Regions from separate parts of the Streptomyces sp. NBC_00461 genome, predicted to be linked through region 1. Evidence: riboswitches for the same ligand, from Rfam matches in the RefSeq annotation. Region 1 holds a riboswitch; each other region holds the start of a gene.
What was found. Region 1 has a riboswitch for cobalamin ahead of OG870_RS30795 (ribonucleoside-diphosphate reductase subunit alpha). Riboswitches for the same ligand answer to the same signal wherever they lie in the genome.
Positions count from the first base shown of each region.

Region 2: linked by a shared signal. The riboswitch ahead of OG870_RS34315 (CbtB domain-containing protein) and the one ahead of OG870_RS30795 (ribonucleoside-diphosphate reductase subunit alpha) in region 1 are both predicted to bind cobalamin.
Region 3: linked by a shared signal. The riboswitch ahead of OG870_RS10945 (cobalamin biosynthesis protein) and the one ahead of OG870_RS30795 (ribonucleoside-diphosphate reductase subunit alpha) in region 1 are both predicted to bind cobalamin.
Region 4: linked by a shared signal. The riboswitch ahead of OG870_RS41275 (CbtB domain-containing protein) and the one ahead of OG870_RS30795 (ribonucleoside-diphosphate reductase subunit alpha) in region 1 are both predicted to bind cobalamin.

Region 1 is NZ_CP107902.1:6,556,306-6,561,751, forward strand. Features, by position in the region: gene OG870_RS30795 (ribonucleoside-diphosphate reductase subunit alpha) at 2-2,383, opposite strand; cobalamin riboswitch at 2,505-2,633, opposite strand; gene OG870_RS30800 (GNAT family N-acetyltransferase) at 2,696-3,187, opposite strand; gene mctP (monocarboxylate uptake permease MctP) at 3,262-4,890, opposite strand; gene OG870_RS30810 (DUF3311 domain-containing protein) at 4,887-5,150, opposite strand; gene OG870_RS30815 (GntR family transcriptional regulator) at 5,340-5,446, opposite strand, start outside.
Region 2 is NZ_CP107902.1:7,354,715-7,360,160, reverse strand. Features, by position in the region: gene katG (catalase/peroxidase HPI) at 1-1,934, shown strand, start outside; gene OG870_RS34325 (hypothetical protein) at 2,053-2,223, opposite strand; gene OG870_RS34320 (CbtA family protein) at 2,334-3,086, opposite strand; gene OG870_RS34315 (CbtB domain-containing protein) at 3,108-3,329, opposite strand; cobalamin riboswitch at 3,364-3,515, opposite strand; gene OG870_RS34310 (hypothetical protein) at 3,579-3,794, opposite strand; partial or broken gene OG870_RS34305 (iron chelate uptake ABC transporter family permease subunit) at 4,091-4,955, opposite strand; gene OG870_RS34300 (hypothetical protein) at 5,003-5,206, opposite strand; gene OG870_RS34295 (sigma-70 family RNA polymerase sigma factor) at 5,432-5,446, opposite strand, start outside.
Region 3 is NZ_CP107902.1:2,284,350-2,289,795, forward strand. Features, by position in the region: partial or broken gene OG870_RS10930 (lysozyme) at 1-732, shown strand, start outside; gene OG870_RS10935 (inorganic phosphate transporter) at 885-2,129, shown strand; gene OG870_RS10940 (hypothetical protein) at 2,164-2,391, shown strand; cobalamin riboswitch at 2,519-2,658, shown strand; gene OG870_RS10945 (cobalamin biosynthesis protein) at 2,761-3,702, shown strand; gene OG870_RS10950 (cobyric acid synthase) at 3,699-5,249, shown strand; gene cobN (cobaltochelatase subunit CobN) at 5,246-5,446, shown strand, end outside.
Region 4 is NZ_CP107902.1:8,908,153-8,913,598, reverse strand. Features, by position in the region: gene OG870_RS41290 (class I SAM-dependent methyltransferase) at 1-377, shown strand, start outside; gene OG870_RS41285 (glutaredoxin domain-containing protein) at 478-915, shown strand; gene OG870_RS41280 (histidine phosphatase family protein) at 1,006-1,596, shown strand; gene OG870_RS41275 (CbtB domain-containing protein) at 1,722-1,943, opposite strand; cobalamin riboswitch at 1,979-2,138, opposite strand; gene OG870_RS41270 (methylmalonyl-CoA mutase family protein) at 2,288-4,102, shown strand; gene scpA (methylmalonyl-CoA mutase) at 4,102-5,446, shown strand, end outside.

The DNA.
Region 1 (5,446 bases):
GTCACTGGCAGGCCTCGCAGGACTCGGGGTTCTCAAGGGAGCAGGCGACCGCATCGGGTTCGGCCGACTGCTGTACGGGGAGGGCGGCTCGGGCCGCGCGGGCGATCCTCGTCGCCGGGCGGGAGCGCAGGTAGTACGTCGTCTTCAGGCCCTGCTTCCAGGCGTACGCGTACATCGAGGAGAGCTTGCCGATGGTCGGCGTCTCCAGGAACAGGTTCAGGGACTGGGACTGGTCCAGGTACGGGGTGCGGGCCGCGGCCATGTCGATCAGGCCGCGCTGCGGGAGCTCCCACGCCGTGCGGTACAGCGCCCGCACCTCGTCCGGGATCCAGGCGAAGTCCTGCACCGAGCCGTTGGCCTCGCGCAGGGCCTCGCGGGTGCGGGCGTCCCAGACGCCGAGTTCCTTCAGGTCGTTCACCAGGTACGAGTTCACCTGCAGGAACTCGCCGGACAGCGTCTCGCGCTTGAAGAGGTTCGACACCTGCGGCTCGATGCACTCGTACACGCCCGCGATCGAGGCGATGGTGGCGGTGGGGGCGATCGCGAGGAGGAGGGAGTTGCGCAGGCCGACCTTCGCGATGCGCTCGCGCAGCGCCGCCCAGCGCTCCGGCCAGGCGTGTTGCGTGTCGTAGTGGTCGGGGTGCAGGACTCCCCTGGCCGTACGGGTCTTCTCCCAGGCCGGCACCGGGCCGTTGCGCTCGGCGAGGTCGGCGGAGGCCTCGTACGCGGCGAGCATGATGCGCTCGGCGATGCGGGTGGAGAGCCGGCGGGCCGCGGGCGAGTCGAAGGGCAGGCGCAGCTTGAAGAAGACGTCCTGCAGGCCCATGGCGCCGAGGCCGACGGGGCGCCAGCGCGCGTTCGACCGGCCGGCCTGCTCGGTGGGGTAGAAGTTGATGTCGACGACGCGGTCGAGGAAGGTGACGGCCGTGCGGACGGTCTCGTCGAGCCGTTCCCAGTCGATGTCCTGACCGGCCACGAACGCCGCCAGGTTCACCGAACCCAGGTTGCACACCGCCGTCTCGCCGTCGTCGGTGACCTCCAGGATCTCCGTGCAGAGGTTGGAGGAGTGGACGACGTGGCCCGGCTCGGCCGTCTGGTTGGCGGTGCGGTTGGAGGCGTCCTTGAAGGTCATCCAGCCGTTGCCGGTCTGGGCCAGGGTGCGCATCATGCGGCCGTAGAGTTCGCGGGCCGGGATGGTCCTGCGGGCGAGGCCCGCCGCCTCCGCCCTGCGGTACGCGGCATCGAACTCCGCACCCCACAGGTCGACCAGCTCGGGCACGTCGGCGGGGGAGAACAGGCTCCACGGCTCGTCGGCGTTCACCCGGCGCATGAACTCGTCGGGGATCCAGTGCGCCAGGTTCAGGTTGTGCGTACGGCGGGCGTCCTCACCGGTGTTGTCGCGCAGCTCCAGGAACTCCTCGATGTCGGAGTGCCAGGTCTCCAGGTAGACGGCGGCCGCGCCCTTGCGCCGGCCGCCCTGGTTCACGGCGGCCACCGAGGCGTCGAGGGTCTTGAGGAACGGGACGATGCCGTTGGAGTGCCCGTTGGTGCCGCGGATCAGTGAACCGCGGCTGCGGACACGGGAGTAGGCGAGGCCGATTCCGCCGGCGTGCTTGGAGAGGCGGGCGACCTGGTGGTAGCGGTCGTAGATGGAGTCCAGCTCGTCGAGCGGGGAGTCGAGGAGGTAGCAGGACGACATCTGGGGGTGCCGGGTGCCGGAGTTGAAGAGGGTGGGGGAGGAGGGGAGGTAGTCGAGGCGGCTCATCAGGCCGTAGAGCGCGGCGACTTCGTCCACCGGGCGGGGGCCCGTTTCCGAAGCGGACGGGGTGTCGTCGGCGAGACCGGCGGCGACACGCAGCATGAAGTGCTGGGGCGTCTCGATCACCCGGCGGGTGATCGGGTGCCGGAGCAGGTAACGGCTGTGGAGGGTGCGCAGGCCGAAGTAGCCGAAGCGGTCGTCCGCCTCGGGGTCCACGAGTGCGTCGAGGCGCGCGGCGTGCAGGCGGACGAACTCCGCCGTGCGGTCGGCGACGAGCCCTTCCCGGTGGCCCACTTCGACCGACTCGGTGAAGGTGGTGACGCCCTGCGAGGCGGCCTCGGCGGCGATGCTGATGGTGAGCAGACGCGCGGCCAGCCGCGAGTACACGGGGTCCTCCGAGATGAGCCCGGCGGCCGCCTCCGTGGCCAGCTCGCGCAGCTCCGCCTCGTCCGCCTGCGCCGAGCGGCCGCGCAGCGCGGCGGCGGCGACCCGGCCGGGGTCGGCTCCGGGGAGGCCGGCGGTCAGCTCGGTCAGGGTCCGCAGCAGTGCGGTTCCCGGGCCGTCCGTTGTCGCCGTTGTCGCGGACGGTGTCGCTGAAGCCGGTTCGGCTGGCGCGATGGTCACGTGGGGCTCTCCCTCGCTCGGCACGGGGCCTTGCGGAGGGCAGGGGGAAGCACGAGCGCGCACGGCGTCGCGTCCACCGGCCCATTCCACGAGGCCCGGACGTCTGAGCACCCGGACGGTTCGGCCGGGCGCACTGTCGGCAGGTCCTCGGACTGACGCCCATACGTGTGCGAACACGCATGAGTACACCGTTGCGGGACAGTTCCGGATTCGCACCGGATTCCCCTGCGACGACAGCGAGCATGAGCATACATCTTGTGCCGGGTGAGGACGGCACCCCCATATGTTGTGTCGCGGTGATTTCGGAGCGTGTCAGAGCGTCAACTCATAGGTGAGGAGTGTGAAGTCGTGGCCCGGGATCGGGTTCCAGTCGCGCCCGGGGGTGCGGACGAATCCGGCGCGTTCGTAGATGCGGTGGGCGGCATGCATGAGCGGCTGGGTGCACAGGACGATGCCGGTGCACTCCGCGGCTCTTGCCCGGTCGACACAGGCGCGTACGAGGGCTTCTCCCGCGCCTCGGCCGCGGGCTGCCCTGTCGACGGCCAGCATGCGTATCTCGGCCTCTCCCGGGCCGGCCAGGTCTGCCATGGGGCCGCCGGACGGGACGTAGGTGACGCCTCCGACCGGCCGGCCACCCAGGTCGGCGACCAGCACCTCGGCGGCGGCCGCTCGCTTGGCGACGTCCCTCAACTCGCCGACGCTCTCGCCGAAGGTGAGCAGGCCGTCCTGAAGGTAGGCCTGGGCGGTGATCTCGCCGATGGTCTCGTACTCTTCGGGCTCCGCCTGCCTGATCACGATGTCCATGGTCCCGAGTCTGCCGGACGGGTACGACAACGGGCCGCCGGATTACTCCGACGGCCCGCTGATCGCCGTAACCGCTAGTGGGACGTCCCCGCGGTCGCCGGAGGCAGTGCCACCTGGACGCCCGCGTCGCCCGCGTCCGCCGTGTAGTCCTCCGGCCTGGTCTCGTCGATGCCCTCCGGGGCCTTCACGGCCTTGAGGACGAAGGTCAGGACCACCGTCACCACCACGTTCAGGACGAACGCCGTCAGGCCGATGTAGCCGATCTCCCCGATGCCGGGGATCTCCTTGGCCGAGCCGCCGAAGTGCTTCTGCGTCGGCGAGGCGACGCCGTACGCGGCGAGGGTGCCGTAGACCATGCCGACCGCCCAGCCCGCGAGCAGCGCCCAGCGGTGGAACCAGCGGGTGAACAGACCGCCGACCAGGGCCGGGAAGGTCTGCAGGATCCAGATGCCGCCCAGGAGCTGGAAGTTGATCGCGACCGTCTTGTCCATGGTGAGGACGAAGACGAGCGCGCCCACCTTCACCAGCAGCGAGACCAGCTTGGAGACCTTGGTCTCCTGCGCGGGCGTCGCGTCCGGCTTGATGAAGTCCTTGTAGATGTTGCGGGTGAAGAGGTTCGCGGCCGCGATCGACATGATGGCCGCCGGGACGAGGGCGCCGATGCCGATCGCCGCGAAGGCCACGCCCGCGAACCAGTCGGGGAACATGTTCTCGAACAGCTGCGGGATCGCCAGCTGCCCGTTCGTGACCTTGACCCCCGCCGCGATCGCCATGAAGCCCAGCAGGGCGAGGAGGCCCAGCATCAGGGAGTACAGCGGCAGGATCGTGGTGTTGCGGCGGATCACGTTGCGGCTCTTCGAGGACAGCGTCGCCGTGATCGAGTGCGGGTACATGAAGAGCGCGAGCGCGGAGCCCAACGCCAGTGTGGCGTACGTCCATTGGCCCGGCTCGGCCGGCGCCAGCGCACCGCGCGGCTTGCCCGTCGCCGGGTTGGTCTGCGCGAACGCGTGACCCGCCTTCGCGAAGATGTCGTCGAAGCCGCCCAGCTTGATCGGGATGTAGATGATCGCCACCGCGATGACGAGGTAGATCAGCCCGTCCTTCACGAACGCGATCAGCGCGGGGGCCCGCAGACCCGAGGAGTACGTGTAGGCCGCCAGCACGCCGAACGCGATCAGCAGCGGCAGGTCCTTCACGAACCAGTTGGTGTTCTCGCCGCCGCCCACTCCCATCACGTCGAGGACGGCCTGGATGCCGACCAGTTGGAGCGCGATGTACGGCATGGTGGCCAGGATGCCGGTGACGGCGACCGCCAGCGACAGCCCCTTCGAGCCGAAGCGGCCGCGCACGAAGTCCGAGGTCGTCACGTACCCGTGCCGGTGCGAGACCGACCACAGGCGGGGCAGGAACGTGAAGATCAGCGGGTACACGAGGATGGTGTACGGCACCGCGAAGAAGCCGGCCGCGCCCGCCGCGTAGATCGCCGCCGGGACCGCCACGAAGGTGTAGGCGGTGTACAGGTCGCCGCCGAGCAGGAACCAGGTGACCCAGGTGCCGAACGACCGTCCGCCCAGGCCCCATTCGTCCAGGCTCTGCTCGTTCTCGGCCTTGCGCCAGCGGGCGGCCAGGAAGCCCATGGCCGTGACGGCCAGGAAGAAGAAGATGAAGACGCCGAGTGCGACGCCGTTCACGCCGTCGTTCATTCCGGCGCACCGCCCTTCTGTGAGGCGCGGGCGCGCTGGTCACGCTGCCACAGCTTGTACGCGGTCATGGTCAGCGCCGTGGAGATGACCACCCACAGCATCTGGTACCAGTAGAAGAACGGGATCCCGATGAACGCCGGGTCCGTCTTGGCGTAGGAGCCGACCCACAGCATCGCCACGAACGGTGCGATCAGGCAGAGGGCGATGACCACACGGACCGGTGTCACCATCGGTGGTCTCACTTCGGGCACTTCGGACATGTTGCGGCTCCGTCCCCTCACGATCACCTGTGATCACCTGTGTAATGCGCAGGCAATCTAGGTCACCGTGTCACGGGAACGGAAGACCTCGTCCGCATATCGGTATGTCGATTCGGTGAAGGCCCGACATCGGTGTCAACAGCGGCGTGCGGGCGGCTGGTCGTCGCTCCCCACGCCCCGTCAGGGCTCTCAGTCGACAGGCCTCTTCAGCCGCGCCACGAACTTGTAGCGGTCCCCCCGGTACACCGACCGCACCCACTCCACCGGCTGGCCCCCCCGGTCCAGTGAGTGCCGGG
Region 2 (5,446 bases), 800 kb from region 1:
ACTTCGGTCACTACGGCCCCTTCATGATCCGTATGGCCTGGCACAGCGCGGGCACCTACCGCATCAGCGACGGCCGCGGCGGCGCCGGCGCCGGCCAGCAGCGCTTCGCCCCCCTGAACAGCTGGCCGGACAACGGCAACCTCGACAAGGCCCGCCGTCTGCTGTGGCCCGTCAAGAAGAAGTACGGCAAGAGCCTGTCCTGGGCCGACCTCATGATCCTCACCGGCAACGTCGCCCTGGAGTCGATGGGCTTCGACACCTTCGGCTTCGCCGGCGGCCGCGCGGACGTGTGGGAGTCCGAGGAGGACGTGTACTGGGGCCCCGAGAAGGTCTGGCTGGACGACCAGCGCTACACCGGCGACCGTGAGCTGGAGAACCCGCTCGGCGCGGTCCAGATGGGCCTCATCTACGTCAACCCGGAGGGCCCGAACGGCAACCCGGACCCGAACGCCGCGGCCCGCGACATCCGTGAGACCTTCCACCGGATGGCGATGAACGACGAGGAGACCGTCGCCCTCATCGCCGGTGGCCACACCTTCGGCAAGACCCACGGCGCCGGCCCGGCCGAGAGCGTCGGCGCGGACCCCGAGGCCGCCCCGATCGAGGCGCAGGGCCTGGGCTGGGCGAGCACGTACGGCAGCGGCAAGGGCGGCGACGCGATCACCAGTGGCCTTGAGGTCACCTGGACGGCGACGCCGACCCAGTGGGGCAACGGCTTCTTCAAGAACCTCTTCGAGTACGAGTACGAGCTCACGCAGAGCCCGGCCGGGGCCAACCAGTGGGTGGCGAAGGACGCCGAGGCGATCATCCCCGACGCGCACGACGCGTCGAAGAAGAAGCTCCCGACGATGCTCACGACCGACCTGTCGCTGCGCTTCGACCCGGTCTACGAGCCGATCTCGCGTCGCTTCTACGAGAACCCCGCGGAGTTCGCGGACGCCTTCGCCCGTGCCTGGTACAAGCTGACCCACCGTGACATGGGTCCGAAGTCGCTGTACCTCGGCCCGGAGGTCCCGGCGGAGACCCTGCTGTGGCAGGACCCGCTGCCCGAGGCCCAGGGCGAGCCGATCGACGCCGCCGACGTGGCGTCCCTCAAGGCCAAGCTGCTCGACTCGCCTCTGACCGTCTCCCAGCTGGTCTCCACCGCGTGGGCGTCGGCCTCGACGTTCCGCAACAGCGACAAGCGCGGCGGTGCCAACGGCGCCCGTATCCGTCTGCAGCCGCAGGCCGGCTGGGACGTCAACGAGCCCGACGAGCTGGCGCAGGTGCTGCGTGTCCTTGAGGGCATCCAGTCGGAGTTCAACTCCGGCGCCAAGAAGGTCTCCCTGGCCGACCTGATCGTCCTGGGTGGCGCCGCCGCCGTGGAGAAGGCCGCCAAGGACGCCGGTCACGACATCGAGGTGCCCTTCACCCCGGGTCGTGTGGACGCCACGGAGGAGCACACCGACGCGGAGTCCTTCGCCGCCCTTGAGCCCACCGCCGACGGCTTCCGCAACTACCTGGGCAAGGGCAACCGCCTGCCGGCCGAGTACCTGCTGCTCGACCGGGCGAACCTGCTGGGCCTGAGCGCTCCCGAGCTGACCGTCCTCGTCGGCGGCCTGCGCGTCCTGGGCGCCAACCACCAGCAGACCTCGTACGGCGTCTTCACCGACACCCCGGGCAAGCTGACGAACGACTTCTTCGTCAACCTGCTCGACCTGGGCACGACGTGGAAGTCCACCTCCGAGGACCAGAACACCTTCGAGGGCCGCGACGACGCGACCGGCGAGGTCAAGTGGACCGGCACCCGCGCCGACCTCGTCTTCGGCTCGAACTCCGAGCTGCGCGCGGTCGCCGAGGTCTACGCGGCCGACGACGCGAAGGAGAAGTTCGTGAAGGACTTCGTCGACGCGTGGGTCAAGGTCTCGAACGCGGACCGCTTCGACCTCGTCTGACGGTCCGACCCGTCTGACGGTCCGATCCGTCCGACCGTCAGACCTGCCTGACCAAGACGTCCGGGCCGGCCCACAGGGGCCGGCCCGGACGTCGTTTGCCTGCGGGCCGGTCGCTCGCTCATGAGCCCGGGCCCGGCTTGACGGTCTTCATCGTGAAGTGCGAGGTGACGTTCCTGATCCGGGGGATGGTCATGACCCGCTGGCTCAGAAACGCCTCGTAGGCGGGCAGCTCGGCGCTCTGGCCGCCGATCTGCCGTCGGCCGACGATGAGTTGCTCGTACTCCGCCACGGTCAGGGCGATCGCCTCACGGCCGCCCAGGGTGATACGGCGGGGCCGGGGGAACGCGAGAGGGCCCCCGGATGGTTCCGCGGGGGCCCTCTCACCTGTTCGATTCGTGGTCAGCTGGGAGCGGCGACCGTCGCCTTCGCGGCCGCCGACACGGGCTTCGGGTTCAGCAACCGCTCGGCCAGCTCGCCGAAGACGAGTCCGAAGCTGCCCCAGAGGGTGGCCTGGATGGCCAGGGCGGCGAGTCGGAACCGCCACAGCACGGTGGCCGGGAAGTCCTTCGGCACCTCGTTGATGACGGGCAGGAACTCGTACGCCAGGCCGATCACGACGGCGAACGCGGCAACCGCGACCACCGTCGCCCACCAGGTGCCCAGGTTCGGCTGGAGTCGCTTGCCGAGGATGGTGGCTGCGATCGCAAGGAGCACGCTGAGCAGCATCATCAGGAAGTACAGGGTGGTCCGCCTGCCGATGGTGTCGGGCTCGCCGACCGACGGCGGATTGGCCGGGTACTTCAGGAACGGCACCACGTACACCGCCAGCAGCGCGCAGCCGGACAGCAGCAGTGCGGTCGCCCGCGGCGAGAAGCGGCCGACGCGGCCGAGCGCGAAGCAGTAGGCGAGCGCGGCGATGCCACCGAACGCGACCCCGTAGAGCAGAACGCCGGTGGCGAGACCGGCGGTTGACTGCAGGGAGCGGGAGACGACTTCCATCTCGTGCTCGTGGGAGTGCGCCTCCTCGAAGCCGATCGCCTTGTCTACATACGGTTCACCGAGCAGATAGGCGGCGACGAGGGCGAGCACGCCGGCGGCCAGGCCGGCGAGCATGCCCCGCACGAGGAGGTTTCTTACCGTTGTGGAGTTCATGGGTGTGCGGCGTCCCTCGTATCAGTGGCAGGGGAAGCCGAGCAGGTGACGGGCATCGTGTACCCACTCATGGACGTCCGTGCCGCTGAACACGGAGGTGGCGCCCTGTTCGGCGCCGACGAAGTAGAGCAGGACCAGCATCAGGACGCCGACGAAGACGGCCCAGGGGGCTATGTCCTTCAGCGGCAGCTTGGCGGGTACGACGGGGGTGGTGACTGTCGGCTGGGCGACATGCTGCGCCATGGCAGGGCCTCCTCGGGAGCTCGCGTCCCATCTCGGTGGTGCACATGACGACGGCTACGGGTCTGACTCGCCACCACCCCCTGCGGGGCGGCGGCACACAGTGGCGCGACCGTGCCGGACTCTCACCGGCTTCCGTCTTGCCGTCGTCGATATCAGACCGACGGTACCGTGTGCCGCGAACCTGGCCAATACCGCACCACCTGGAGTGATCTCCCTCTCTCCCGGCAAGTGGCCCCTGCGTGCCATCGGTCAGGTGCCGGCCACGCCGTCCAGCTTGCCCGCCTTCGCCTCCTCCACCAGCGAGGCGAACTGGTCGGCGCTCATCTGGACGCGCTGGCCGAAGTCGTCGGTGAGCAGGACGCGGCGCTCGGCGGGCGCGCTCGGGTCGACGAAGAGCTGCGGACAGCCGCAGTCGCAGTCACCGCAGAAGGTCGCCAGCGGTTCCAGACCGGTGATGTCGCTCATCATGTACTGCCCTTCGGGAAGCAGGAAACGGGAGGCGGGGAGGTCGGGCGGCCGGAGGCATGTCGAGCGCCCGGGGCCGGGGTACTGGCCTGGGCATACCCTCGGGCGCGCGGAGCGACCCGCCCGCGCGCAGGGCGGCAGGGGCCCGGGCCTGCGGTGCCATGCGCCCGTTCACCCCCGGTGCTTCCGTTCCACCGCGGCTCACGGGAACCAGAGCCATTGCTTCGACGACATCCTGAGGAGGCGTCATTTGTTCACCGCACCACGCAAGGGGTGGTGGAGTGACGGAGTGACTGTCACGGCCGCCTGAGGTCCTCGTCGGCGATGGTGCGGTCGTGGGCGAGCGGCTGGGCCCTGTAGGTGATGCGGACGACGCCGTCGGCGTGCCGCTCGGCGGTCGCCCGTACGCCGAAGACGTCCCTGAGGATCTCCGGGGTCAGCACCTCCAGGACCGGCCCCGCGGCCACCACCGCTCCCTCGTGCAGGACGACAAAGGGGTCGCAGAGCCGGGCGGCCAGGTCGAGGTGGTGCAGCACCGCCAGCGTGGTGATCCCGGTGGCACGGATCAGGTCCAGGAGTTCGAACCGGGCGCGGATGTCGAGGTGGTTGGTGAGCTCGTCCAGGACGAGGAGCTGGGTGCTCTGCGCCAACGCCCTTGCCAACAGGACGCGTTGGCGTTCGCCGCCGGAGATGGAGGCGTATTCGCGGTCCGCGTACGGCCGTACGCCGCAGTGGTCGATGGCCTCCTCCACCGCCCGGTGGTCCTCGGCGCCGTCGCGCCCCAGCAGGCCGTGATGCGGGGCGCGGCCCCAGCGCGACGATCTCGGTGACGGTCAGGCCGGTGGTGTTGCCGCCGGCGTCCTGGAGGACCGCCGCGGTGCGGCGGGCCGCGGCGCGGGCGGACAGCGTCCGGACGTCGTCGTCGCCGACCCTGACGACCCCCTCCGCCGGGCGCAGCGAGCGGTAGACGGCCCGCAACAGGGTTGACTTGCCACTGCCGAGCCCGGCAGCCGCGGCACCGCCGCCCAGAGTGATGACGAGCACCGCGCCGAGCGTGGCGCCGTAGGAGAAGCCCAGCACGGTGGGGTCGGCCAGTGGGTTGGACACCACCGTCTGCAGGACCGCGCCCGACACGGCGATGGCGGCGCCGACCAGGGCGGCCCGACCGAGGGCGAGGAGTGTGGAGACCTCGGCGACGGAAGCGCCGTTCATGGGACGACCCGGCTGGGAGCCCGCTTGAACGTCGTCTTCTGGCCGCAGTTCTCCAGAGCCACCGGGTGACCGGTCTTCGACGCGGCGGCCTCGGTCGTCGTCGCGCTCGCCTTGTCGTCGGCCGAGGAGGCACCGCATGCCGCCGTGAGCAGACAGCGGGCCGCGGCCAGGACGATGGCGACCGGCCGGTTCATCGACATGCGGGCTCCGTGCGTACGGGATGTGCTGCGCATTGGGCTGGAAGCTCTGTCGCAGTAGTCGAGACGTGGTGGCCCTGAGTTCCCGGCAGTTCCCAATTCTTTTACGGGCATTGCCAGTTGAGGCGGGGTGCAGGCGGCAAGACAGGCAGGCAGGCGGGCAGGCGGCCCATGAGTTCCATTCGGGTGATGGTCGGTCGGCGCCCCCGGCAGGCGCCGACCCTCACATCAAGCCGCTCTGGC
Region 3 (5,446 bases), 4.3 Mb from region 1:
CCGTTCCGCCGTCGCACCCGCGTCACAGCGGTCTGCGCGGCCGCACTCGCCATCGGGGCGTCCGCCCTCGCCGAGGTTCCGGCCTCGGCGGCGAGCCCGCCGAAGGGGCACGACGTCTCTTCGCACCAGAAGAACGTCGACTGGTCCGGCGCGAAAGCCAGGGGCGCCAGATTCGTATACGTCAAGGCGACCGAGTCCACCAACTACCGCAACCCGTACTTCAGCCAGCAGTACAACGGCGCCCGCACCGCCGGCATCATCCGCGGGGCGTACCACTTCGCGCTGCCGAACAAGTCGTCGGGCGCGACGCAGGCGGCGTACTTCGTGCGCAACGGCGGGAGGTGGAGCGCGGACGGCTGGACCCTGCCGCCCGCGCTCGACATCGAGTACAACCCGTACGACTCCAGGCACAAGTGCTACGGCCTGAGCAAGGCGGGCATGGTCAACTGGATCAAGTCGTTCAGCAACGAGCTGAAGCAGCTCACCGGCCGTCGTCCGGTGATCTACACGACCACCCACTGGTGGAACACGTGCACCGGCGGCAGCCGCGCCTTCGCCTCCGACCACGCACTGTAGATCGCCCGCCACGACTCGGCGGACGCGGGCTCACTGCCGGCCGGATGGTCGTTCTGGACCTTCTGGCAGTACGACAACAGCGGCGGCCTGCCGGGTGACCAGAATCTCTTCAACGGCTCCCAGGCGCAGCTGAGGACGTTCGCCCGGGGCCACTGACCAAGGGACAGAAGGGACGAGAGGGTCGCCGAGATCGGGCGGTACGGCGACCCCCTCATCCAGACACTCCAGGGACCTCCCCAGTTCATCTTCCGTTCACTCAGGTTTCCTACGGTCAACTGACCGATGACCTCGAACGATTGCCTGGGTAAATGGAAAACTTCTCGCTGATCCTCGCGATTGTGGTCGTAACCGCACTCGCGTTTGATTTCACGAACGGTTTCCACGACACCGCCAACGCGATGGCCACCACCATCTCGACCGGCGCACTCAAGCCCAAGGTCGCGGTGGCCATGTCCGCCGTGCTGAACCTTGTTGGCGCCTTTCTCTCGGTGGAGGTCGCCAACACGATCTCCAAAGGTCTCGTCGACGAGACCGGCATACGTCCCGAGGTCATATTCGCGGCGCTGGTCGGCGCGATCCTCTGGAACCTGCTGACCTGGCTGGTCGGGCTCCCCTCCAGCTCCTCGCACGCCCTGATGGGCGGTCTGATCGGCGCCACCGTCGCCTCGGCGGGTACGGGCGCCGTACACGGCGACGTACTCGTCACCAAGGTGCTCATCCCCGCGCTCGCCGCCCCGATCGTGGCGGGCCTCGCAGCGATGCTCGCGACCCGACTGTCGTACACCCTGGGCAAAAAGGCCGACGGCAAGGCCGCCGCGAAGGGCTACCGGGCCGGGCAGATCGCCTCCGCGGGCCTGGTCTCGCTGGCCCACGGCACCAACGACGCACAGAAGACGATGGGCATCATCACCCTCGCCCTGGTCGCCGGCGGCGCCGTCGCTCCCGACTCCGACCCGCCCACCTGGGTCATCCTCTCCGCGGGCCTCGCCATCGCGCTCGGCACCTACCTCGGCGGCTGGCGGATCATCCGCACCATGGGCAAGGGCCTGACCGAACTCCAGCCGCAGCAGGGCTTCGCCGCCCAGACCAGCGCGGCCACGGCGATCCTGGCCTCCTCGCACCTCGGCTTCTCCCTGTCCACCACGCACGTCGTCTCCGGTTCGGTGATGGGTGCGGGCCTCGGCCGCAAAGGCGGCGTGGTCCGCTGGTCGACGGCGACCCGGATGCTCGTGGCCTGGTGCCTGACGCTGCCGGCCGCGGCCCTGGTGGGCGCGCTGGCCGAGTCGGTCACGGATCTCGGCGCCTGGGGTACGGCCGTCGTCGCCGTCTTCCTGATCGCCTCCAGCGCGGCCATCTGGAAGCTCTCCCGGCGCGAGGTCGTCGACGCGACGAACGTCAACGAGACCGAGGAGCCGGCCGGTGTGGTGACCACGGCGATCGCCGCCGTGGCCCGGCCCCCGGCGGGCACGGTGACCGAGGACCTGACGGCCACGATCCCCGCCCCGGCCACGACCGCCCCCGACCCCGCGATCCCGCCGGCCGCGGCCGTCTGAGCCCGCGCACCCGGCACGAAGGAAGAGAAGCAGCATGAAGATCGACTGGGCAGCTCTGGGCTCCGTCTTCGGCGTCAGCCTCGCGGTCACCGTGGGCCTCGTGGCCCTGTTCACCCTCGGCGTCATGGGCCTGTCGCGCCGCGAACGCGCTGCCACGCAGGGCGACTCGGCCGCGGCCGCGGTCACGGCCGCCTACGTGTGCTTCGCGGCGTGCGCGGCGGCGGTGGCGTACGGGATCTATCTGGTGGTGGTCAAGGCCTGAGGCCTCGGACCCCTTGGGTGCCGGGACGGTGATCCGTCCCGGCACCACGCGTTTGCGTGACCCCCACGACCTCTCGGATGTGGGCCTGCGCACACTCCTCCGTCCCAGGTCAACAGCAAGTTGACTGCCCTTCCGGGCCCGTGGTGGACTGCCGGAGCCATGTACGACGGCGCGAGAGGAAGCCGGTGGAAGTCCGGCGCGGTCCCGCCACTGTCACCGGGGTAGGTAGTCCCGGGAGCCAGGAACTCTCACCGTCGGTCTCGTCGAACCAGGGCGTGGACACCCTGAGTGAGGACAAATCGCCATGCGCGGCTGCCGTTTGAGAGGCACCGACCCAGCCCTACCCGACCCAGCGATCGGCTGAGCCCCGTGCGTGCCGATCGCGTTTTCGCGTACGGCGCCGCCGCCGGCCTTCTCGGTGACCTCCTGCTCGGCGATCCGCGCCGTGGGCATCCGGTCGCCGCGTTCGGGCGGGCCGCCGGGGCCGTGGAACGGGTGTTGTGGCGTGACCACCGCGGGTGGGGCGCGTTGCATGCCCTCGTGTGCGCCGGTGGAGCCGTCGGGATCGGCGCGGTCGCCGCCTTTGCCGTACGACGCTCCCCCGCCGCCTCCGTCGCGGTGACCGCCGCCGCCACATGGGCCGTCGTCGGGGGGACTTCGCTCGCTCGTGAGGCCCAAAGCATCGGGCGCGCGCTGGAGTCGGGCGATGTCGAGGCCGCCAGGGCCCGGCTGCCGCATCTGTGCGGGCGGGATCCGCAGGCTCTGGACGCCGACGGGATCGCGCGGGCCGTCGTCGAATCCGTCGCGGAGAACACCTCCGACGCGGTGGTGGGGGCCCTGGTGTGGGGGGCCGTCGGCGGGGTGCCGGGGCTGCTCGGGTTCCGTGCCGTCAACACCCTCGACGCCATGGTCGGGCACAGGTCGCCCACCTACCGGCGCTACGGGTGGGCTTCCGCGCGGCTGGACGACGTGGCGGGCTGGCCGGGGGCCAGGCTGACCGCCGTACTGGCGACGGTCGCCGGTGGTGACCCGCGTGGTGCGGTACGGGCCTGGCGTGCCGACGCCGGCGCGCATCCGAGCCCCAACGCCGGTCCCGTGGAGGCCTCGTTCGCCGGGGCGCTCGGGGTACGGCTCGGCGGGACCCTGTCGTACGGGGGGCGGGTCGAGCACCGGCCGGTCCTGAACCGGGAAGGCCGCGCCGTCGCCGTGCCCGACATCGAGCGGGCCGTACGGCTCTCGCGGCGCGTCGGACTCCTCGCGCTCGGCGTCAGTGTCGCCGCGCGCCTCATGGTGAAGGGACACGGGAAATGAGCGGTGGTCTGCTCGTCGCCGGTACCACCTCCGACGCCGGCAAGAGCGTCGTCACCGCCGGGATCTGTCGCTGGCTGGTGCGGCAAGGCGTCAAGGTCGCGCCCTTCAAGGCGCAGAACATGTCGCTCAACTCGTTCGTCACCCGGGAGGGCGCCGAGATCGGGCGGGCTCAGGCCATGCAGGCGCAGGCCTGTCGGATCGAGCCCACCGCGCTCATGAATCCCGTGCTCCTCAAGCCCGGTGGCGAGCAGAGCAGTCAGGTCGTGCTCATGGGCAAGCCGGTCGGCGAGCTGAGTGCCCGTGGATACCACGGGGGGCGGCAGCAGCAGCTTCTCGGGACGGTTCTCGACTGCCTCGCCGAGTTGCGGGGCACGTATGACGCCGTGATCTGTGAGGGGGCGGGTTCTCCCGCCGAGATCAACCTGCGGCGGACCGACATCGTGAACATGGGGATCGCCCGGAACGCGCGGCTTCCCGTGCTCGTGGTCGGGGACATCGACCGTGGCGGCGTCTTCGCCTCCTTCTTCGGGACCGTCGCACTCCTGTCGCCCGAGGACCAGGAACTCGTCGCCGGGTTCCTCGTCAACAAGTTCCGGGGAGACGTCAGCCTCCTGGAGCCCGGGCTCGACATGCTGCACGGCCTCACCGGGCGGCACACCTACGGCGTCCTGCCCTTCCGGCACGGTCTCGGCATCGACGAGGAGGACGGCCTGCGGCCCGCCTTCAAATCAAGCACAGCCCTGCGGGGGACCGTGCGCGAGTCGAACGTCGCGCCGCCCCTCGGCGAGGACGTGCTGCGCGTCGCCGTCTGCGCGGTCCCCCTCATGTCCAACTTCACCGACGTGGACGCGCTGGCCGCCGAACCGGGTGTCGTCGTGCGGTTCGTGGACCGGCCCGAGGAGCTGGCCGACGCCGACCTCGTCATCGTTCCGGGAACCCGGGGCACGGTGAAGGCCCTGGAGTGGCTGCGGGAGCGCGGCCTTGCGGACGTCCTCGTACGAAGGGCCTCGGAGCAGCGGCCCGTCCTCGGCATCTGCGGTGGCTACCAGATCCTCGGCGAGCACATCGAGGACGAGGTCGAGAGCCGGCGCGGACACGTCGAGGGCCTCGGAGTCCTGCCCGTGCGGGTGCGGTTCGCCCGCGAGAAGACCCTCACCCGGCCGGTGGGCGAAGCCCTCGGCGAGCCGGTCGAGGGGTACGAGATCCATCACGGGGTCGCCGAGGTCACCGGCGGAGAAGCCTTCATCACCGATGACGGGGGACACAGCCTGGACGGCTGCCGGGTCGGCCGGACCTGGGGCACGCACTGGCACGGTTCGCTGGAGTCGGACGGGTTCCGGCGGGCCTTCCTGCGTGAGGTGGCGGCCGCCGCGGGCCGCCGCTTCGTGCCGGCCCCCGACACCTCGTTCGCCGCGCTGCGCGAGGAGCAGCTCGACCGGCTCGGCGACCTGATCGAACAGCACGCGGACACGGACGCGCTGTGGCGGCTCATCGAGTCGGGCGCGCCGCAAGGACTGCCTTTCATTCCACCGGGAGCACCCGCATGAGCACAGTGTTGTTGTTGTCGACCGCCGACACGGATCTGCTGGCGGCCCGGGCCGCCTCCGGTGCCGACTACCGGATCGGCAACCCGACCCGGGTGGACGTGGCGGAGGAACTGCCCGGACTGCTCGACGGCGCGGACATCGCCGTCGTACGGCTGCTCGGCGGGAAGCGGGCCTGGGAGGACGGGCTCGCCGCGCTC
Region 4 (5,446 bases), 2.4 Mb from region 1:
CCTACTTCTTCGTCGCCGAGGGCGTGCTCGTCTACCTCCCCGAGGAGGAGGCCGCGCAGGCGCTGACGCGCATCGCGCGAGGCTTCCCTGGCGCGCTCGTCGCCGTCGACACGTATCCCAGGAGCCTCCTGGAGAAGCAGCACCAGCAGGCGGTGAAGAAGAACATGGAGGCCCGCTGGGCGTGGGCCTGCGACGACCCACGCTCCCTGGAGCGGTACGGGCTGCGAGCGATCGAGGTCACCTCCGTCACTCGCCCGCCCCACGCACTGCGCACTCGACTCCCCCTCCGATTCCGGGCTTTCCTCCCAGTTGCCGACCGGCTGCTGCGCAGCCTGTTCACCATCACGCTCTTCCGGGCGGATTCGGGCCACGCATGAACACGGTCCGGTGAACGACGCCTCAAGTGATTCACCCGGTGACCGTCCGGAAGATCGGCCGGCGTTCGCCGGGTGTCGGCTCGTCGATAGCCTTGTCCTCATGACGCGCGCTTGGATCCTCCCGATGCTGTTCGTGCTCTGCGGCTCGTTCGTTGCGGCTGCTCTGCTCGTCGCGGGGGCCCCGACCGCAGCCGCGGCGCTCCTGGTCGTGTTTGTGCTGTTCGCGGGTATCAACTCACCGCTGATCTTCCCGAAGTCGGTCGGTGCGATGGAGGCACAACGCCGCAGCGCGGTCGACGGCCGGCCGGTCGTCTTCTGGCGGCCTGGCTGCACGTACTGCATCCGCCTGCGCCTCCGGTTGGGCCGAAGCGCCCGCCAGTTGCACTGGGTCGACATCTGGCGGGACCCGGCCGGGGCGACAGCGGTGAGGGCGGCCAACGACGGCAACGAGACCGTGCCGACCGTCGTCGTGGCGGGCCGGCCGCACACCAATCCCGATCCTGAGTGGGTACGCGCACAGCTCTCCCGCTCCGCGTGATCACCGGGGTGCCCTACGGGCGCCCCGTCGCCCCGCCGTCCGCCGTCCGTCGCCCCGCAGTAGTCAAACAGGCAGAACAGGAGTCACGGCGTGACCAGCCGCGTCACCTTCGTCTCACCCGCCATGAACCGATCCGTGCGGGAGGCCCGGTTCGACGACGGCAGTCCGCTCGACGCCGGTGGCGCAGCTCGCGCCCGGTCGGCCGCCGGCACGCTGTCCGCGGCCGACCGGGTCCTGGTCTCCCCCACGGTGCGCTGCCGGGAGACGGCCTCGGCCCTCGGTCTCGTCGCCGTGGAGGCGCCCGAGCTGGGCGGCATGGACATGGGCCGCTGGCGGGGCCGGACGCTCGGCGAGGTCAGTGCCGAAGAACCGGACCAGGTGGCCCACTGGCTGGCGGACCCTGCCGCGGCGCCGCACGGCGGGGAGTCCGTGCGGGCCCTCTGCGAACGCGTCGGCCGGTGGCTGGAGGCGACCGCGCAGACCGACGGCCGCACGCTCGTCGTGGTGGAGCCGGAGATCGTGCGGGCCACGGTGGTGAGGGTCCTCGCGGCGCATGAGGCCACGTTCTGGCGGCTCGATGTGCCTCCCCTGACGGCGACCGAGATCAGTGGACGCTCGGGGCGCTGGAACCTGCGGCTGGGGCAGACGCTCGGAGCGCGGGAGCCCGAGGGCGGACACTGACGCGGACAGGGGTGCCGGGAAGACGCCAAAGGGCCCCCGATGGTCCGGGGGCCCTCAAGGCGGTGGGTGGTTCAACCACTCAGTGGGGTACGGGAGTTGCCTGCCCCCATTGTGCGGTGTCTCCGTCAGTGGCAGGGGAAGCCGAGGAGGTGACGGGCGTCGTGCACCCACTCGTGTACGCCTTCGCCGGAGACGACGGAGGTGGCGCCCTGCTCGGCGCCGACGAAATAGAGCAGGACCAGCATCAGGACGCCGAAGAAGACCGCCCAGGGGGCTATCGCGTTCAGCGGCAGCTTGGCGGGTACGACAGGGGTGGCGGGTGTCGGCTGGGCGACGGTCTGCGCCATGGCAGAACCTCCTCGGGAGTACGCGTCCCATCTCAGTGGTGCACATGACGACAGCTGCGGGTCTGACTCGCGAGGCGTTCCGCCCGTACGGGGGGCCGTCCCGTTCACAGTGGCGCGACCGTGCCGGACTCTCACCGGCTTCCGCTCTGTCGTCGTCAACAACCCCGTGACAGTACCGTCTGACGGGAACATGGCCAAGGGCGCATGACCTGGATGATGTCCGTCGTGACCCCACCGGAGGATCAAGGTCGGGGGGTGAGAGACCGGGGTCACAATGTGATGGAGGGCAAGGTCACAGCCGTGCCCTCTGCTGCTCCTTTGTCGATCTGTCCTAGCATCCGAGCATGACGGTCCTGCCTGACGACGGGCTCACGCTGGCCGCCGAGTTCCCTGACGCGAACCTTGAACAGTGGCACGGCCTGGTGGCCGGCGTCCTGCGCAAGTCGGGCAAGGAAGTCTCCGGCGCGGCGGCGGAAGACGCCCTGTCCACCGCGCTGGAGGACGGGCTGCGCACCCGCCCCCTCTACACCGCGCTCGATGCCGCACCCGACCCGGGTCTCCCCGGCTTCGCGCCGTTCGTGCGCGCGAGCCGCGCCGAGGGGAACACCGCCGGCGGCTGGGACGTACGCCAGCGGCACACGGTCGCCGACAACGGCGCGGCACTCACGGACCTGGAGAACGGCGTCACCTCGCTCTGGCTGGTCCTGGGCGAGAGCGAGGGCGGCATCCCGGTGTCGTCGCTCGGCCGGGTCTTGGACGGCGTGTACCTCGACCTGGCGCCTGTCGTTCTCGACGCGGGCAGCGAAGTCGAGCCCGCCGCACGGGAGTTGCTGCGGATCTACGAGGAGCGGGGCGTCGCCAAGGAGGCGGTGCGCGGCAGTCTGGGCGCCGATCCGCTGGGGCACGAGGCTCGTACGGGCAGCGCGTCGGACTTCGCTCCGGTGGCCTCCCTCGCCCTGCGCTGCGCCGAGGAGTACCCGGGGCTGCGGGCACTGACCGTGGACGCGCTGCCGTACCACGAGGCGGGCGGTTCGGCGGCGCAGGAGCTGGGCTCCTCACTGGCGAGTGGTGTCGCCTATCTGCGTGAGCTGACCGAGGCGGGGCTGAGCGTCGAACAGGCCTGCGCGCAGCTGGAGTTCCGCTACGCGGCGACGGCCGACCAGTTCCTGACCATCGCCAAGCTGCGGGCGGCGCGCCGGCTGTGGGCGCGGGTGGCCGAGGTGTGCGGGGCGCCGGGCGCCGGCGCGCAGCTGCAGCACGTGGTGACCTCGCCGGTGATGATGACGCGCCGCGACCCCTGGGTGAACATGCTGCGCGCGACGATCGCCACGCTGGCCGCCGGAGTCGGCGGCGCCGACGCCGTCACCGTGCTCCCCTTCGACCACGCACTCGGTCTGCCGGACGCCTTCGCGCGCCGCATCGCGCGCAACACCTCGACGATCCTGGTCGAGGAATCGCATCTGTCCCGGGTGATCGACCCGGCGGGCGGCTCCTGGTACGTGGAGCGGCTCACCGACGAACTCGCCCACGCGGGCTGGGAGTTCTTCCGCCACATCGAGGGACTCGGCGGCCAGGCGGCCGCCCTGCGCTCGGGCCGGCTCGGTGCGGACCTGGCGGCCACGTGGGAGGCGCGCAGCGCGAAGCTCGCCAGGCGCCGCGAACCCATCACCGGCGTCAGCGAGTTCCCGCACCTCGGCGAGAAGCCCGTGGAGCGCGCCCCCGCGCCCCCGTCATCCTCCGGTGGCCTGCCGCGCGTGCGGCGCGACGAGGCGTACGAGGCCCTGCGCGCCCGCTCCGACGCCCACCTCGCGGCGACCGGATCCCGGCCGCGTCTCTTCCTGGCCACCATCGGCCCCGCCGCCGCCCACACCGCGCGCACGACCTTCGCCGCCAACCTCTTCCAGGCCGGCGGTGTCGAGCCCGTCACCGAGGGCACGTTCGAGGACAGCGGCGCCACCGAGGTCTGCCTGTGCTCCAGCGACGCGCTGTACGAGGAACAGGCCGAGGGCGTCGTACAGACCCTCAGGGCGGCGGGCGCACGGCACGTGTTCCTCGCCGGCCGGCCCGGGCAGTACACCGACGTGGACTCCTACGTCTTCGCGGGCTGCGACGCCGTCGCCGTGCTCACCGCCACCCTCGACCGCATGGGAGTGTCCTGATGGGAATCCCCGACTTCACCGGCATCGAGCTGGGGACCCCGACCACCGACGGCGGCGCCGACGAGTGGCGTACGGCCGTGAAGAACGCCACGCAGGGGGCCGAGCCCGTCTGGGAGACGCCGGAGGGCATCGCGGTCAAGCCGCTCTACACCGGCCGTGACCTGGAGGGCCTGGACTTCCTGGAGACGTACCCGGGCGTCGCGCCGTACCTGCGCGGCCCGTACCCGACGATGTACGTCAACCAGCCCTGGACGATCCGCCAGTACGCGGGCTTCTCCACCGCCGAGGAGTCCAACGCCTTCTACCGCCGCAACCTCGCGGCCGGCCAGAAGGGCCTGTCGATCGCCTTCGACCTTCCCACGCACCGGGGTTACGACAGCGACCACCCGCGCGTGACCGGTGACGTCGGCATGGCGGGTGTGGCCATCGACTCCATCTACGACATGCGGCAGCTGTTCGACGGCATCCCGCTGGACAAGATGACCGTGTCGATGACGATGAACGGTGCCGTGCTGCCGGTGCTGGCGCTGTACATCGTGGCGGCGGAGGAACAGGGCGTCGCGCCCGAGAAGTTGGCCGGGACCATCCAGAACGACATCCTCAAGGAGTTCATGGTCCGCAACACCTACATCTACCCGCCGAAGCCGTCGATGCGGATCATCTCCGACATCTTCGCCTTCACCTCCCAGCGGATGCCCCGATACAACTCCATCTCCATCTCCGGCTATCACATCCAAGAGGCGGGTGCGACAGCCGACTTGGAGCTGGCGTACACGCTCGCGGACGGCGTGGAGTACATCCGCGCGGGCCGTGAGGCCGGCCTGGACGTGGACGCGTTCGCTCCCCGACTCTCGTTCTTCTGGGCGATCGGCATGAACTTCTTCATGGAGATCGCCAAGCTGCGGGCGGCCCGGCTGCTGTGGGCGAAGCTGGTGAAGCAGTTCGACCCGCAGAGCGCCAAGTCCCTTTCGCTGCGCACCCATTCGCAGACCTCCGGCTGGTCGCTGACCGCGCAGGACGTGTTCAACAACGTCACGCGTACCTGCGTCGAGGCGATGGCCGCGACGCAGGGCCACACGCAGTCGCTGCACACCAACGCCCTCGACGAGGCACTGGCGCTGCCCACCGACTTCTCCGCGCGCATCGCTCGCAACACCCAGCTGCTGATCCAGCAGGAGTCCGGCACGACCCGGGTCATCGACCCGTGGGGCGGCAGCGCCTACGTCGAGAAGCTGACCTACGACCTCGCGCGCCGCGCCTGGCAGCACATCCAGGAGGTGGAGGCGGCGGGCGGCATGGCCAAGGCGATCGACGCCGGCATCCCCAAGCTGCGCATCGAGGAGG